Regions from separate parts of the Sporosarcina sp. FSL K6-3508 genome, predicted to be linked through region 1. Evidence: a T-box and tRNA genes for the amino acid it is inferred to sense, from the RefSeq annotation. Region 1 holds a T-box; the other holds one or more tRNA genes.
The links. The T-box of region 1 lies ahead of MKX97_RS09640 (valine--tRNA ligase). A T-box ahead of a tRNA ligase gene usually reads a tRNA of that ligase, here a tRNA-Val.
Positions count from the first base shown of each region.

Region 2: it encodes a tRNA-Val, which carries the amino acid that the T-box ahead of MKX97_RS09640 (valine--tRNA ligase) is inferred to sense. The anticodon was not compared.

Region 1 is NZ_CP152016.1:1,955,013-1,963,149, reverse strand. It holds gene ccsA (cytochrome c biogenesis protein CcsA) at 1-129, shown strand, start outside; gene hemC (hydroxymethylbilane synthase) at 145-1,074, shown strand; gene MKX97_RS09660 (uroporphyrinogen-III synthase) at 1,067-1,831, shown strand; gene hemB (porphobilinogen synthase) at 1,828-2,808, shown strand; gene hemL (glutamate-1-semialdehyde 2,1-aminomutase) at 2,809-4,101, shown strand; gene MKX97_RS09645 (hypothetical protein) at 4,386-5,027, shown strand; T-box leader at 5,248-5,466, shown strand; gene MKX97_RS09640 (valine--tRNA ligase) at 5,521-8,137, shown strand, end outside.
Region 2 is NZ_CP152016.1:2,476,672-2,484,808, forward strand. It holds gene menD (2-succinyl-5-enolpyruvyl-6-hydroxy-3-cyclohexene-1-carboxylic-acid synthase) at 1-381, opposite strand, end outside; gene MKX97_RS12245 (isochorismate synthase) at 374-1,750, opposite strand; gene MKX97_RS12250 (1,4-dihydroxy-2-naphthoate polyprenyltransferase) at 1,985-2,896, shown strand; gene MKX97_RS12255 (TraR/DksA C4-type zinc finger protein) at 3,047-3,790, shown strand; tRNA gene MKX97_RS12260 (tRNA-Glu) at 4,006-4,077, opposite strand; tRNA gene MKX97_RS12265 (tRNA-Ser) at 4,086-4,176, opposite strand; tRNA gene MKX97_RS12270 (tRNA-Asn) at 4,181-4,255, opposite strand; tRNA gene MKX97_RS12275 (tRNA-Ile) at 4,257-4,333, opposite strand; tRNA gene MKX97_RS12280 (tRNA-Gly) at 4,338-4,411, opposite strand; tRNA gene MKX97_RS12285 (tRNA-Phe) at 4,417-4,492, opposite strand; tRNA gene MKX97_RS12290 (tRNA-Asp) at 4,518-4,593, opposite strand; tRNA gene MKX97_RS12295 (tRNA-Met) at 4,595-4,669, opposite strand; tRNA gene MKX97_RS12300 (tRNA-Ser) at 4,761-4,853, opposite strand; tRNA gene MKX97_RS12305 (tRNA-Ile) at 4,869-4,945, opposite strand; tRNA gene MKX97_RS12310 (tRNA-Met) at 4,951-5,024, opposite strand; tRNA gene MKX97_RS12315 (tRNA-Ala) at 5,054-5,129, opposite strand; tRNA gene MKX97_RS12320 (tRNA-Pro) at 5,136-5,212, opposite strand; tRNA gene MKX97_RS12325 (tRNA-Arg) at 5,241-5,317, opposite strand; tRNA gene MKX97_RS12330 (tRNA-Leu) at 5,329-5,417, opposite strand; tRNA gene MKX97_RS12335 (tRNA-Gly) at 5,429-5,500, opposite strand; tRNA gene MKX97_RS12340 (tRNA-Leu) at 5,509-5,590, opposite strand; tRNA gene MKX97_RS12345 (tRNA-Lys) at 5,616-5,691, opposite strand; tRNA gene MKX97_RS12350 (tRNA-Thr) at 5,702-5,777, opposite strand; tRNA gene MKX97_RS12355 (tRNA-Val) at 5,794-5,869, opposite strand; rRNA gene rrf (5S ribosomal RNA) at 5,988-6,103, opposite strand; rRNA gene MKX97_RS12365 (23S ribosomal RNA) at 6,241-8,137, opposite strand, start outside.

The sequences.
Region 1 (8,137 bases):
ATGTATTTCCAACACAAAGGTAAGCTTCAATCGATGGAATTTGCCTGGATGACAGTTTTTGCATTTCTCTTAACGGTTGTAAATTTCTTTTTGGGCAGTACATTGTCTGAGTTTCATTTATGGATATAAGGAAGGAAGAGTATTGTGAGAAAAATCATTGTAGGTTCTCGTAGAAGTAATTTGGCATTAACACAAACAAAATGGTTCATTGAGCAAATGAAACAAGCAGGTGCACCATTTGAATTCGAAATCAAGGAAATCGTAACAAAAGGCGATCAGATTCTAGATGTCATGCTGTCGAAAGTCGGCGGTAAAGGTCTGTTCGTGAAAGAAATCCAACAGGCGCTATTTGATAAGGAAATCGACTTTGCGGTACATAGCATGAAAGATATGCCTGCTGTCATTCCAGATGGTTTAACGGTAGGTTGTATTCCTGAACGTGTCGATCCGCGTGATGCGTATATTGCCAATGACCACGTCCGTTTCATGGACTTGCCGATCGGCGCGATTGTCGGGACATCCAGTTTACGCCGCAGTTCTCAACTATTGATGTTGCGTCCTGACCTTGAGATTAAGTGGATTCGAGGCAATATCGATACGCGTATACGCAAGTTGCGAGACGGTGAATATGACGCAATTATACTTGCAGCAGCGGGTATGAAGCGTATGGGCTGGGATGATAGCACTGTCACGGAATACTTGGCACTTGACGACTGCATCCCTGCGGTTGGCCAAGGCGCACTGGCTATTGAATGCCGACAAGACGATACGGAACTTTTGGATGAATTAGCAAAACTGACGGACCAAAAAACATGGATCGAACTGCAAGCTGAACGGACATTCCTCAACGAAATGGATGGATCTTGTCAAGTTCCGATCGCTGGATTTGCGAAGTATGATGGAAATGAAGTGGAACTGACTGGTTTTATTGCGTCACCTGACGCGATTGAAGTCTTCCGTGAAACGGTGAAAGGAACTGATCCTGTCTCTGTTGGTAAAGAAGTGAGTAAAATTCTTCGCGAGCAAGGTGCCGCCGAAGTAATTGAGAAAGTGAAGGCGGACATGGATGCGTAATGCGTTACCATTAACAGGGGAAACAGTCATTTTCACAGGTACCCCTAAAGCAAAAGAGGCAGCAGAACTCGTTAAAGAGTACGGCGGCACACCTATTTCAATTCCACTTATTGAAGTGGAAGAAATGAAGGACAAAAAAGATCTGCAAAAGTTAGAAGAAGCGTTGCACGCGGATTGGCTCATTTTCACGAGTCAATCCGCAGTCGGAGCATTTCGTTCGAAGATGGAACGCCATCGTTTGACTGCAGATTCGTATGCAGGAAAGGTAGCCGCGGTAGGAACACGAACGGCAGCTGCACTTGACCAGCTTGGTTTTACGGTTTCGTTCATTCCAACTGTTTTCAGTGCGGATGTCTTCGTTCAGCAATTTAAGCCAAAAGAGTCCGAGCAATTACGTGTTGTATTCTTAAAAGGTTCGCTCGCAGGCAACTTAATTCGTGAAGAATTGCCGTTTCATGTTACAGAATGGACAGTTTACGAAACGAAAAGCGCTACGAGTTCCATAGATAAATTATGTAAACAGATTATGCAGAAAAATCAGGTTTCTGTACTGTTCGCTAGTCCGTCAGCGGTAGAAGTTTTTGCTTCACGCGTAGTCCCGAAGACAACGTGGAACGGTTTTACAGTTTGTGCGATTGGGCATGTTACAGAACGTGCGTTACTGAAAGCAGGGACACGTGTTCATGTCAAACCCGAAACGTATACGTTAACCGAGTTAGTTCATGCATTAGCTAAACGAAAGGGAGATTTTAAATGAATCCAATAGAATTTAAGCGTCATCGCCGACTTCGCACGCATCCGACAGTGCGTGCAATGGTTAGAGAGACATCGATCAAAGCATCGGACTTCATTTATCCACTATTTGTAACGGAAGGTGAGAATGTTCGCAATCCGATTGCCTCGATGCCTGGGGTCGATCAGTTTTCGATTGATTTATTGCTGAAAGAAACAGATGAAGTAGTGGAACTCGGTATTTCATCGATCATTTTATTCGGAATTCCTTCCAGCAAGGATGCAGTCGGTTCGGAAGCATATGACGATGAAGGCATCATTCAGCGTGCAACACGTGCAGTGAAGGAACGTCACCCGGAATTGGTTGTGCTTGCAGATACGTGTTTATGTGAGTATACCGATCACGGTCATTGCGGTGTGATTCACGGAACAGATGTTGATAATGACGCAAGCTTGGAATTGCTTGCGAAAACAGCTGTGAGCCAAGCGAAAGCGGGGGCAGACATTATTGCACCTTCGAATATGATGGACGGTTTCGTTGCGGTGATTCGTCAAGCGCTGGATGAAGCTGGATTTAAGCAAATCCCGATTATGTCGTATGCAGTGAAATATGCTTCCGCATATTATGGCCCGTTTCGTGAGGCGGCCCAATCAACTCCGCAATTCGGTGACCGTAAGACCTATCAGATGGATCCGGCGAACCGTATGGAAGCAATGCGTGAAGCGGAATCGGATATTCTTGAAGGAGCAGACTTCTTGATTGTCAAACCGGCATTATCTTATTTAGACATTATTCGAGATGTGAAAAACCATGTGTTATTGCCTGTCGTCGCGTATAACGTCAGTGGTGAGTACGCAATGGTGAAGGCAGCTGCTCAGAACGGCTGGGTAGATGAGAAAAAAATCGTATTAGAAACGTTGACAAGTATGAAGCGTGCAGGCGCAGACATTATTATGACGTATCATGCAAAAGACGCTGCTCGCTGGCTGGAGGAGAAATAATTGGGTAGATCATATACAAAGTCTGAACAAGCATTCAAAAAAGCTGTAGATTTATTGCCAGGGGGAGTGAACTCTCCTGTCCGTGCATTTAAGTCTGTCAATATGGATCCGATTTTCATGGAAAGCGGAAAAGGCGCGATCATTAAAGACATTGATGGCAATGAATACATCGATTATGTCCTATCATGGGGACCCTTGATTTTAGGGCATACAGACCCGGATGTGGTCGCGGCGATTCAGAGAGTAGCCGAGACAGGGACGAGCTTCGGTGCTCCTTCTTTAATTGAAAATGAAGTGGCTGAACTCATTATCGACCGAGTGCCGTCTATTGAAATGGTGCGCATGGTGTCTTCAGGCACAGAAGCGACGATGAGTGCATTGCGGCTGGCACGTGGTTATACAGGCCGCAATAAAATCTTGAAGTTTGAAGGCTGCTATCATGGCCACGGCGACTCTTTGCTGATTAAAGCAGGATCAGGCGTTGCGACATTAGGCTTGCCAGACAGCCCGGGAGTACCAGAATCGATTGCTAAAAATACGATTACAGTTGCTTACAATGACTTGGAAAGTGTTAAAGCGGCTTTCGAACAATATGGCGATGATTTGGCAGGAGTCATCGTAGAGCCGGTTGCGGGGAATATGGGAGTTGTCCCACCTGAGCCTGGTTTCCTTGAAGGATTACGTGAGTTGACGGATGCCAATGGCACATTGTTAATTTTTGATGAAGTTATGACAGGTTTCCGTGTCGGTTATAATTGTGCGCAAGGTTATTTCGGTATTACTCCTGATCTGACTTGCCTGGGCAAAGTAATCGGCGGTGGGTTACCGGTCGGAGCATACGGTGGTAAACGTGAAATCATGGAACATATTGCGCCGGCAGGAACGGTTTATCAGGCTGGTACATTGTCTGGAAATCCACTTGCGATGACAGCGGGTTCAGAAACATTAAAGAAATTGACACCTCAATCTTATGACCGTTTTATTCAGTTAGGGGATCAATTGGAAGAAGGTTTCCGTAAAGCTGCGTCGGAAAATGGAATACCGCATACGGTGAATCGTGCGGGTTCGATGATCGGATTCTTCTTTACTAATGAACGTGTCTATAATTATGATCAGGCTAAAACTTCTGATTTGCAGTTGTTTGCTGAATATTATCGACTGATGGCAGAAGAAGGCATTTTCTTGCCGCCGTCCCAGTTTGAAGGAATGTTCTTATCTGCTGCTCATACAGAAGAGCATATTGCGAAGACAGTGGAGGCATTCCACACCGTGTTTGCTAAGTTGAAACGATAAAAGATAGCGCTGAGAGATGATCTGTTTTAGCATAGATCATCCGCTCAGCGTTTTTTCTGTGAGGCGAAGTGGGATTGGTGAAGTGTGTTAGGATTTTCGCTCGGATTGATTGGGCTTTGGTTCAGTTGTCTGCGGCTTTGGTGCTATACGGTGGTGAATTGGTTCGGTTCTCACTATGTTTGGTGCGTTCTCAATGATTTATACTACTTTTTTCGTTGGTAGTACTTCTATTCTTTTCGTTTGCTTCATATAGTAGCCTGAGTTAAGAAAAGGAGTGAAGCGGATTGACTAATCATCAATGGACGTTGAATGAAACGTTTTATTTTCCTACTGAATATGGTGCTTTTTCGGAAGCAGTTGAAGTGAAGGTAACACCTGGCTATACGGAAGACCGTACGGAGGAAGCGATCCGATTGCAAGGGATCTATCATATTGCAGCGAATGTTACATTTGACCAAGACAAGCTTGTGGAATTGTCTGCTGAGGATCGATTGGTAATTGATGATGTAGAAGTGGAGAACGGTGCAGGTTACTTTGAATATGCAGTGCCGTTAAATGTGGACTTACCCGGCGATATTGCGGGCCCTCTTGAATTGAATGTGGAAGGAGTGCGGGCTGCGCAGCTTGAAGACGGAGGTCTGCGTTTGGAATGGTCTGTAAATTTACAGGAAATAGCTGAGGCACCAGAGGAGATTGTAGAAGAGGTAGCGGTTGAATCGAAGAAGCCTGTACAAACAGCAATTGAATCAACTTCCCATTTAGAGTTTTTAGCCAACGCGGACAAAGCAGTTGAAAACGTCGAAAAAGAAATGGAAGACTTTCTCTTATACATCGCCGAGTTGGATGACGATGTGACGAGAAAGATCTTCCATTCAAATAATATTTTTGTAGAAGCAGAACGACAGGCCAGCGAGGAGACAGAATAGTAAAAAATCTCCGGTCGTTGGCACGATCAGCAAACGGATCAATTGAAACACAGTGAGCGGAAATATGAATCCTTTGCAATAAAACCTTGTCTTCCGAAGCCAAGGTGGCAGCAAATATGGATTATATCCTTTTCGCAATGCACACCCTCCTTTCTTGTTTGTCTAAAGTAAAACTTGACGGTTATGGCATCCTTCCCATATAATAATGGGTGATAAGGATAAAGATGCGAAGAATAGGAAAGTACATGTGCAAAGTTTTCTCTAGAGAGGGTACGATAGGTGGAACGTACCTGTAAACTACAGATGGAAAGTCCCCTATGAGCAGTTTCTGTGAAAAACGAGTAGCAGGAACCGGTGAAAGCCGTTACTGATTCATTAAGATGCATGCTTTTTAGCGTTCATAAATAAAGGTGGTACCACGAGCTCCTTCGTCCTTTAACCGGGATGGACGGGGCTTTTTGTATCCCTTTTTTTACCTTAAGGAGGAACTGAAATGACAGATGAACTAACGATGCCGACAAAATACGATCCACAAGCAGTGGAAGACGGACGCTACGACTGGTGGCTGAAAGGAAACTACTTTGAAGCCGATGTGACAAGCAAGAAAGAACCGTACACGATTGTCATACCGCCGCCGAATGTAACAGGCAGACTTCATTTGGGTCACGCTTGGGATACGACGTTACAGGATATGCTCATCCGGATGAAGCGTATGCAAGGCTATGATGCGTTATGGTTGCCTGGAATGGACCACGCAGGCATCGCGACGCAAGCGAAAGTGGAAGAAAAGCTTCGTTCAGAAGGTGTATCGCGCTATGATCTAGGGCGTGAAAAGTTCGTACAGGAAACATGGAAGTGGAAGGAAGAATACGCCGACCACATCCGTGCACAATGGGCAAAGCTAGGACTGGCACTGGATTATTCACGTGAGCGATTCACATTAGATGAAGGGCTTTCTAAAGCTGTTCGTGAAGTGTTCGTCAAGCTGTATAAAAAAGGATTGATTTATCGCGGTGAGTATATTATCAACTGGGATCCTGCCACTAAAACTGCGTTATCTGATATTGAAGTTATCCATAAAGACGTTCAGGGCGCATTCTATCATATGCGTTACCCATTGACGAATGGCACAGGACATATCGAAATCGCAACAACGCGTCCTGAAACGATGCTTGGAGATACGGCGGTTGCGGTCCATCCGGATGATGAGCGTTATCAGCATTTGATCGGGAAAATGGTCAAGTTGCCAATTGTTGACCGTGAAATTCCGATCGTAGCGGACGACTATGTCGAAATGGACTTCGGAAGCGGTGCGGTGAAAATTACACCTGCCCATGATCCGAACGACTTCGAAGTGGGGAATCGTCATAACTTGCCAAGAGTGCTTGTGATGAACGAAGACGGTACGATGAATAAACTGGCGGGTAAGTATGAAGGCATGGATCGCTTTGAGTGCCGCAAGCAAATCGTCAAGGATTTGCAGGAGATGGAAGTTTTATTCAAAATAGAAGATCATATGCATTCGGTTGGACATTCTGAGCGAAGTGGAGCGGTCGTAGAGCCGTATTTATCGACACAATGGTTCGTCAAGATGCAGCCGCTAGCAGAAGAAGCGGTCAAATTACAGAAAAATGAAGAAGAAAAAGTTCAATTTGTTCCGGAACGTTTTGAAAAGACCTATTTGAACTGGATGGAAAACATCCACGACTGGTGTATTTCACGTCAGCTTTGGTGGGGACATCGAATTCCGGCTTGGTATCATAAGACGACAGGTGAAGTATACGTTGGTCAGGAAGCGCCGGCTGATGCGGACAATTGGACACAGGACAACGATGTGCTCGATACTTGGTTCTCCTCCGCTCTATGGCCGTTCTCGACAATGGGGTGGCCGGACGTCGACAGCGAAGAGTTCAAGAAATATTACCCGAACGCTGCCCTTGTTACAGGATATGATATTATCTTCTTTTGGGTGTCTCGCATGATTTTCCAAGCTCTAGAATTCACGGGAGAACGTCCATTCAAGGATGTTTTGATCCATGGACTCGTACGTGCGGAAGATGGACGGAAAATGTCTAAATCCCTTGGTAACGGCGTCGATCCAATGGACGTTATCGATCAATACGGTGCAGATGCATTGCGCTATTTCTTGGCGACGGGTTCTTCACCAGGACAGGATTTACGTTACTCCACTGAAAAAGTCGAAGCAATCTGGAATTTTGCCAATAAGATTTGGAACGCATCTCGATTCGCATTGATGAATATGGATGGAATGAAATACGAAGAAATCGACCTGACAGGGGAAAAATCTGTTGCAGATGCGTGGATCTTAACTCGTCTGAATGAAACAATCGAACAAGTGACAAGCCTTGCAGATCGTTATGAGTTCGGTGAGATGGGTCGTGCGTTGTACAACTTTATTTGGGATGATTTCTGTGATTGGTATATCGAAATGGCGAAGCTTCCATTATATGGTGAAGACGAAGCAGCGAAGAAAACGACACGTTCGGTTCTCGCATATGTTCTCGATAACACGATGCGTCTATTGCACCCATTGATGCCATTCATCACAGAAGAAATCTGGCAGAACCTTCCGCATGAAGGGGAGTCGATCACGGTAGCGAAATGGCCGGAAGTAGACACGGCATTGTCTGACGCGTCTCGTGCAACACATATGAAGTTGTTGATGGACATCATCCATGCAGTGCGTAATATTCGCTCGGAAGTAAATACACCGATGAGCCGTAAAGTCGATTTGTATATTTCCGCGAAAGATGAAGCGACGGTCGCAGTGTTGGAAGACAACCGTGCGTATATCGAGCGCTTCTGTAATCCAGAAACATTGACAATCGGTGTAGGTGTAAATGCACCAGGCAAAACGATGTCAGCTGTTGTGACTGGCGCCGAGCTTTACTTACCGCTTGAAGGTTTGATTGACATCGACGAAGAATTGGCTCGTTTGACGAAAGAACTCGGCAAATGGGAAGGCGAAGTAAAGAGAGTTCAAGGGAAATTGTCCAATGAACGCTTTACAGCGAAAGCTCCTGCAGCAGTTGTTGAAGAAGAACGTGCGAAAGAACAGGACTACCTGGAGAAACGCGCGGCGGTTGAAC
Region 2 (8,137 bases), 520 kb from region 1:
AAACATACGAATTTGGTCTATCGCCTGCGGAGCACCGACTTCACGCAGTTCATGCGGACGGTCTGCGGTGATGACAATAAGAGGCAGACGAGCATAATAGGACTCTGTTACTGCCGGATGATAATTCGATGCAGCAGTACCCGACGTACATAGCAGAACGACTGGCCGTCCAGTCGCTTTCACCAGTCCGAGTGCATAAAATGCTGCAGAACGTTCATCTGTTTGAATAAAAGTCTGCATATCTTCGGACTTTGAGAATGCATAAGCAAGCGGCGTCGATCTGGAACCTGGACTGATGACCGCCTTATTGGCTCCTTGTTGCACCAAAGTTTCTGTTAGACGAAGCACATAGTTCGTCAATCCTGCACGATGATCATTCATGTAAACTTCCTCCGAGCGCACGCAAAACAGGTCTGAATTTTACCCATGTTTCCTTATACTCTTCAGTCGGCATGGAATCCGCCACGATACCTCCGCCTGCATATAGATAGGCATCTTTGCCAGACAGCAGTCCTGAACGAATTGCGACAGCAAACTCTCCATTTCCTGCTGCATCCGTCCAACCAATCGGTCCTGCATAAAACCCTCTGTCCATTTGCTCTTCATCCCGGATGATCGCAAGCGCCTTCTTGCGCGGAACCCCGCCGAGGGCAGGCGTCGGATGAAGGGCTTCCACAAGACGGAAAATGTCCTGATCTTCAGCTAATTTTCCTACCACTGGTGTGAATAAATGTTGAATATCTCGGACCTTCAATAGTTTTGGTGTTTTATTCACATGCAAGGAGGAACAGAACTCAGAAAATACTTCCGTAATCATATCTACTACATATTGATGTTCTTCCCGATTTTTCTTGTCACGCAGCAATTGTTCGCCAAGCTGCTGATCTTCAAGGGCTGTTTTTCCACGATGTATGGAGCCGGCTACACAGGCTGAATATGCTTGTCCTTTTGAAATTTCCACAAGTCGCTCAGGAGTCGCACCAAAAAACATCTCTTCTCCTATTTGCAAACCGAAATGATAGCTCGCTTGCTGTTCATTCGTAATTGCGTGCAGGGCAGTTGCTTTTTGAAATTCCTCTTCAAAAGACAATTTGATCTTACGCGCAATGACAACTTTCTCCGCCACCTGCGCTTTAATTTGGGAAGTCACATTCTCGACTGCCTCCATATAGCGATCAGTAGCCAATTCCGTCTGTGAAACGATCGCTGGTTTACCTTGTAATGTGAACTCGTCTACTTGCGCGATATGAAGCAAGCGGTCACGTTCTTGACGCAGCCCTTCAAACTGAGCAGCTGCCTCTAGCTCGTCTGTAACATAATTGATCGATACGTATGTCTTACCGTTATCAATTTTCAATTGAATCAAAGGCACCGTGAAATACGCTGCCGGGAATGCAGTCCATTCATCATCCTGTCTCGTTTGTGGATCGAATGAAAACCCTCCGAACAGCACGGGATCCATATCTTTTTCCTCTTTGATCAGTCTTCCACAAAGGGCTTTCCATTGTCTGGATATCGATTGAAAGCGGTGTGTGTCAGCAGTCAGCACGGCTGCCTGACCAACGCCAACCAGCTTGACTGTTTTATCTGCATTTTGCCAAAAAAAACGATGATCGCCATAATGTGAACGCCCTGCTTCAAAAAAGGCAAGCGGATCAAGCGTTTCCACTTCTATTGTTTCCGTAAAAAAACGAGCTTCCGTTCCTACAGTCTGACCTAAATTCGCTCGATCGGTCAATTTCCGGTTCATCCTACTCTCTCCTTACTATCATTCAATATGTTGTCGATAAATTTCTTCCAGCCATATAGTAGCCGGACTATAAGTACCTCTATTCTATCACATCGAATGCTTTACTTAGTATGATAAGTCTTCCTGTTCTCGAGGTCCTTCGACAAATGCGTTCGGTTGACCAATCACCATACCTAACAGATTGCTTTTGTTGTATAATAGTAAGTATTGATTATAATTAAGGAGAGATTACACGTGCAATACACAATAGAATCTACTACCGGCTGGCGCGTTTGGTGGCAGCTCACAAGACCGCACACATTAACCGCAGCCTTTGCACCTGTCTTTTTAGGCACCATGATCGCACTGCAATATGGAGCCATTCATTTTCCGCTATTCCTGGCTATGCTGACGGCAAGCTTATTCTTGCAAATGGCAACGAATATGTTCAATGAATACTACGACTTCAAGAGGGGGCTCGATGATGAGCACTCTATCGGCATTGGCGGCACAATTGTACGAAATGGCGTGAAACCGAAAACTGTCCTTAATTTAGCATTGCTATTATATGGCCTGTCGGTTCTTCTAGGCATCTACATTTGCATGCAAACTTCCTGGGTTCTTGCAGTAGTTGGATCCATCGCCATGTTGATCGGCTATCTTTATACCGGCGGTCCCTACCCCATCGCATATACACCATTTGGTGAGTTAGTATCCGGTTTTGTTATGGGAATGCTGTTGATTTTAATTGCTTTCTTCATACAGACAGGAACTATTACAGGAAATGCAATCTTACTGTCCGTGCCAAGTATGCTGCTCGTCGCAGCGATCATGATGGCAAACAATATACGTGATATCGTAGGAGACACCAAAGGCGGCCGCAAGACATTAGCAATTCTGACAGGACGCTCAAATGCTGTCACCATACTCGCCTCATTCTTTATCGTGTCCTATGTTTGGATTATCGTACTTGTTCTTACTGGTCATGTATCCGCTTGGGCTTTACTTGTTCTTCTAAGTATACCTAAACCGCTTCATGCAATTAAAACGTTCAGGCAATACGAGCAACCGATTCACGTGATGCCGGCTATGAAAGACACAGGAGTGACCAATACATTGTTTGGATTTCTTCTCGGCATCGGAATACTTATCGCTCATTTCATCTGAATAAACCATATCTCAAACGTCTACACTGCAAAAGGGTAGGCGTTTTTTTGTTGGAAAGGTTTACGCTTCCTAAGAAACAGGGAATGACTGAAGTAATAAAGCTTTCCCCAAACGCCATTACTATTTAAGGAAAGCCATACAGAAAGGGTCGTGAATGAATTGCTAACTACACAACAAATACAAACTTTAGAAAAAGAACTACATGCTATGGAAGAACGTTTAACCCAGACCGAAAAGGAAACAGAGATGGTGCAGTCAGCCCAAGATTCGGTTGGAGAGCTATCAATGTACGATAATCATCCAGCTGATATGGGAACTGAATTGTATGAACGTGAAAAGGATCTAGCGCTGAACACACATGCGGAAGACGAGCTGGGAAAAGTCCAGCATGCACTCCAGGCTATCAAAGACGGAACGTACGGGACGTGTGAAGTATGCGGAAAGAACATTCAATACGAACGTTTAGAAGCCATTCCGTATACAACTGTATGTATTGAAGATGCAGAACAATCCGTTCCCGAGGATCGTCCAGTAGAGGAAGATATTTTAATTATGGCAGAACCGAATTCATTTGCCGAACGTAGATCCGGTGACAGAAGAGATTACGAAGACAGTTTTCAAGAAATCGCAAGGTCCGGCACTTCCGAAACTCCTTCCGATTTTAGCGGTAATGAAAATCGTGATTATGATGATCTTTATGATGATGATAGTGACGAAGCTACAGAGGAATATGAAGATTTTGCTGTATCAGATATCACAGGTGAACCTGCTGGCGTCGTACACAGTGAGGAATCAGAAGAATACAAAGAAGAGCTCGATGCAGAAGGGTTAGAATCACCTCTTGGCGATATACCTTATCATAAAGGCGACAGTTATGTAGATGATAAAAAATAAAGAAAAAAGGCTGGTACTGAAAGTTATTGTAACTTTCAGCACCAGCCTTTCCATATGTAATAATATAACCGGGCAAGAGACTCGGAGAACCGCGAGTATCGTCGAAATGAACCTTAAAGCTTTCAGACCACACGCTGCTGCTAATTTTATATTTAGCAATCTACTAAATAAAAAGAGACAATGCACAATTATATGTGCATTGTCTCTTTTTGGTATGACCCCTACGGGATTCGAACCCGTGTTACCGCCGTGAAAGGGCGGTGTCTTAACCGCTTGACCAAGGGGCCAAAACGTATGGCGGAGAAGGAGGGATTCGAACCCTCGCGCCGCTTTCGCGACCTACACCCTTAGCAGGGGCGCCTCTTGAGCCACTTGAGTACTTCCCCATATTGGCTCCGCAGGTAGGACTCGAACCTACGACCGATCGGTTAACAGCCGATTGCTCTACCACTGAGCTACTGCGGAATGGTGGGCCTAAGTGGACTCGAACCACCGACCTCACGCTTATCAGGCGTGCGCTCTAACCAGCTGAGCTATAGGCCCCTAATGGAGCGGGTGAAGGGAATCGAACCCTCATCATCAGCTTGGAAGGCTGAGGTTTTACCACTAAACTACACCCGCATTAATGGTGGCTCAGGACGGAATCGAACCGCCGACACAAGGATTTTCAGTCCTTTGCTCTACCGACTGAGCTACTGAGCCACATTGTAATTCTTTAAAATAAAAATGGCGGTCCCGACGGGAATCGAACCCGCGATCTCCTGCGTGACAGGCAGGCATGTTAACCGCTACACCACGGGACCTTGGTTGCGGGGGCAGGATTTGAACCTGCGACCTTTGGGTTATGAGCCCAACGAGCTACCACTGCTCCACCCCGCGACAATAAAATAATTTCAAACTTCTTTTTCAACCCGACTACATTATTGTAACATAACAAGTTAGCAAAGTAAAGGGTTTGTTTTAATAAATATGGCGGAGGAAGAGGGATTCGAACCCCCGCGGGCTTTAACACCCCTGTCGGTTTTCAAGACCGATCCCTTCAGCCGGGCTTGGGTATTCCTCCGTACATTAATTAAACTGGTGGACCTTGCAGGACTCGAACCTGCGACCGGACGGTTATGAGCCGTCTGCTCTAACCAACTGAGCTAAAGGTCCTTAGATAGCGGCGGAGGGGATCGAACCCACGACCTTACGGGTATGAACCGTACGCTCTAGCCAGCTGAGCTACGCCGCCACAATTAGTCAGTTATAAACTTATATTATTGGTGGAGCCTAGCGGGATCGAACCGCTGACCTCCTGCGTGCAAGGCAGGCGCTCTCCCAGCTGAGCTAAGGCCCCAATAAGTGGTCGGGAAGACAGGATTCGAACCTGCGACCCCTTGGTCCCAAACCAAGTGCTCTACCAAGCTGAGCTACTTCCCGACTATGTTATGTATAATTTGATTAAATATGGCGCGCCCGGCAGGAGTCGAACCCACAACCTTCTGATCCGTAGTCAGACGCTCTATCCAATTGAGCTACGGGCGCATATTTATAAATGGTGCCGAGAACCGGAATCGAACCGGTACGGTAGTCACCTACCGCAGGATTTTAAGTCCTGTGCGTCTGCCAGTTCCGCCACCCCGGCAAGAGTGGATAAGCGGAAGACGGGATTCGAACCCGCGACCCCGACCTTGGCAAGGTCGTATTCTACCACTGAACTACTTCCGCAAAAAAAGTGCGGGTGAAGGGAGTCGAACCCCCACGCCCGAAGGCACTAGATCCTAAGTCTAGCGTGTCTGCCAGTTCCACCACACCCGCAGTATGTCGGCATTTGCCAATAAAGTGGTGAGCCATACAGGATTCGAACCTGTGACCCTCTGATTAAAAGTCAGATGCTCTACCAACTGAGCTAATGGCTCGTACATAAAATGGTGCCGGCGAAAGGACTTGAACCCTCAACCTACTGATTACAAGTCAGTTGCTCTACCAGTTGAGCTACACCGGCAAAAGTGTAGAAAATATGGTGGAGGATGACGGGCTCGAACCGCCGACCCCCTGCTTGTAAGGCAGGTGCTCTCCCAGCTGAGCTAATCCTCCTGGGTAAAATTGCGATAATCTTCGCATTGCTATGTCTGCTAAATTCCTTCATTTTCTATGACCACTTTATTATGTATGAAGAACTAAATTGTAGATTGTAAATCAAAAGAAAGTGATTGCCTGGCGACGTCTTACTCTCACAGGGGGAAGCCCCCGACTACCATCAGCGCTGAAGAGCTTAACTTCCGTGTTCGGTATGGGAACGGGTGTGACCTCTTCGCTATCGTCACCAGACTTGTCCTTCTGTCGGACATTTACTATTATAACACTTATTTCAAATAAAGCAAGTGTTATTTTATTTTTTTAGTGAATTTCTGTTCACTCAAAACTGAATAAAAGACATTGTGTACCTCAAGTAGTACTTCTTAAAATAGGTTAAGTCCTCGATCGATTAGTATCTGTCAGCTGCACACGTCGCCGTGCTTCCACCCCAGACCTATCCACCTCATCATCTTTGAGGGATCTTACTTACTTGCGTAATGGGAAATCTCATCTTGAAGGGGGCTTCATGCTTAGATGCTTTCAGCATTTATCCCGTCCATACATAGCTACCCAGCGATGCCTTTGGCAAGACAACTGGTACACCAGCGGTATGTCCATCCCGGTCCTCTCGTACTAAGGACAGCTCTTCTCAAATTTCCTGCGCCCGCGACGGATAGGGACCGAACTGTCTCACGACGTTCTGAACCCAGCTCGCGTGCCGCTTTAATGGGCGAACAGCCCAACCCTTGGGACCGACTACAGCCCCAGGATGCGACGAGCCGACATCGAGGTGCCAAACCTCCCCGTCGATGTGGACTCTTGGGGGAGATAAGCCTGTTATCCCCGGGGTAGCTTTTATCCGTTGAGCGATGGCCCTTCCATGCGGAACCACCGGATCACTAAGCCCGTCTTTCGACCCTGCTCGACTTGTAGGTCTCGCAGTCAAGCTCCCTTATGCCTTTGCACTCTACGAATGATGTCCAACCATTCTGAGGGAACCTTTGGGCGCCTCCGTTACTCTTTAGGAGGCGACCGCCCCAGTCAAACTGCCCACCTGACACTGTCTCCTGCCCGGATCACGGGCATGGGTTAGAAGTCCAATACAGCCAGGGTAGTATCCCACCAACGCCTCCTCCGAAGCTGGCGCTCCGGAATCCAAGGCTCCTACCTATCCTGTACAGGCTGCACCGGAATTCAATATCAGGCTACAGTAAAGCTCCACGGGGTCTTTCCGTCCTGTCGCGGGTAATGCGCATCTTCACGCATATTATAATTTCACCGAGTCTCTCGTTGAGACAGTGCCCAGATCGTTACGCCTTTCGTGCGGGTCGGAACTTACCCGACAAGGAATTTCGCTACCTTAGGACCGTTATAGTTACGGCCGCCGTTTACTGGGGCTTCAATTCAGAGCTTCGCTTGCGCTAACCCCTCCTCTTAACCTTCCAGCACCGGGCAGGCGTCAGCCCCTATACGTCACCTTACGGTTTTGCAGAGACCTGTGTTTTTGCTAAACAGTCGCCTGGGCCTATTCACTGCGGCTCTCTCGGGCTATTCACCCTACCAGAGCACCCCTTCTCCCGAAGTTACGGGGTCATTTTGCCGAGTTCCTTAACGAGAGTTCTCTCGATCACCTTAGGATTCTCTCCTCGCCTACCTGTGTCGGTTTGCGGTACAGGCACCTCCCGCCTCGCTAGAGGCTTTTCTTGGCAGTGTGAAATCAGGGACTCCGGAGACAATTCTCCTTGCCATCACAGCCTAGTGTTATATGAGAACGGGATTTGCCTCGTTCTCCACCTCACTGCTTAGACACGCAACCAACTGCGTGCTCACCCTATCCTACTGCGTCCCCCCATTACTCAAACGGCGGGGAGGTGGTACAGGAATATCAACCTGTTGTCCATCGTCTACGCCTATCGGCCTCGACTTAGGTCCTGACTAACCCTGAGCGGACGAGCCTTCCTCAGGAAACCTTAGGCATTCGGTGGAAGGGATTCTCACCCTTCTTTCGCTACTCATACCGGCATTCTCACTTCCAAGCGCTCCACCAGTCCTTCCGGTCTAGCTTCAACGCCCTTGGAACGCTCTCCTACCATTGACTTGCGTCAATCCACAGTTTCGGTGATCCGTTTAGCCCCGGTACATTTTCGGCGCAGCGCCACTCGACCAGTGAGCTATTACGCACTCTTTAAATGATGGCTGCTTCTAAGCCAACATCCTGGTTGTCTGGGCAGCGCCACATCCTTTTCCACTTAACGGATACTTGGGGACCTTAACTGGTGGTCTGGG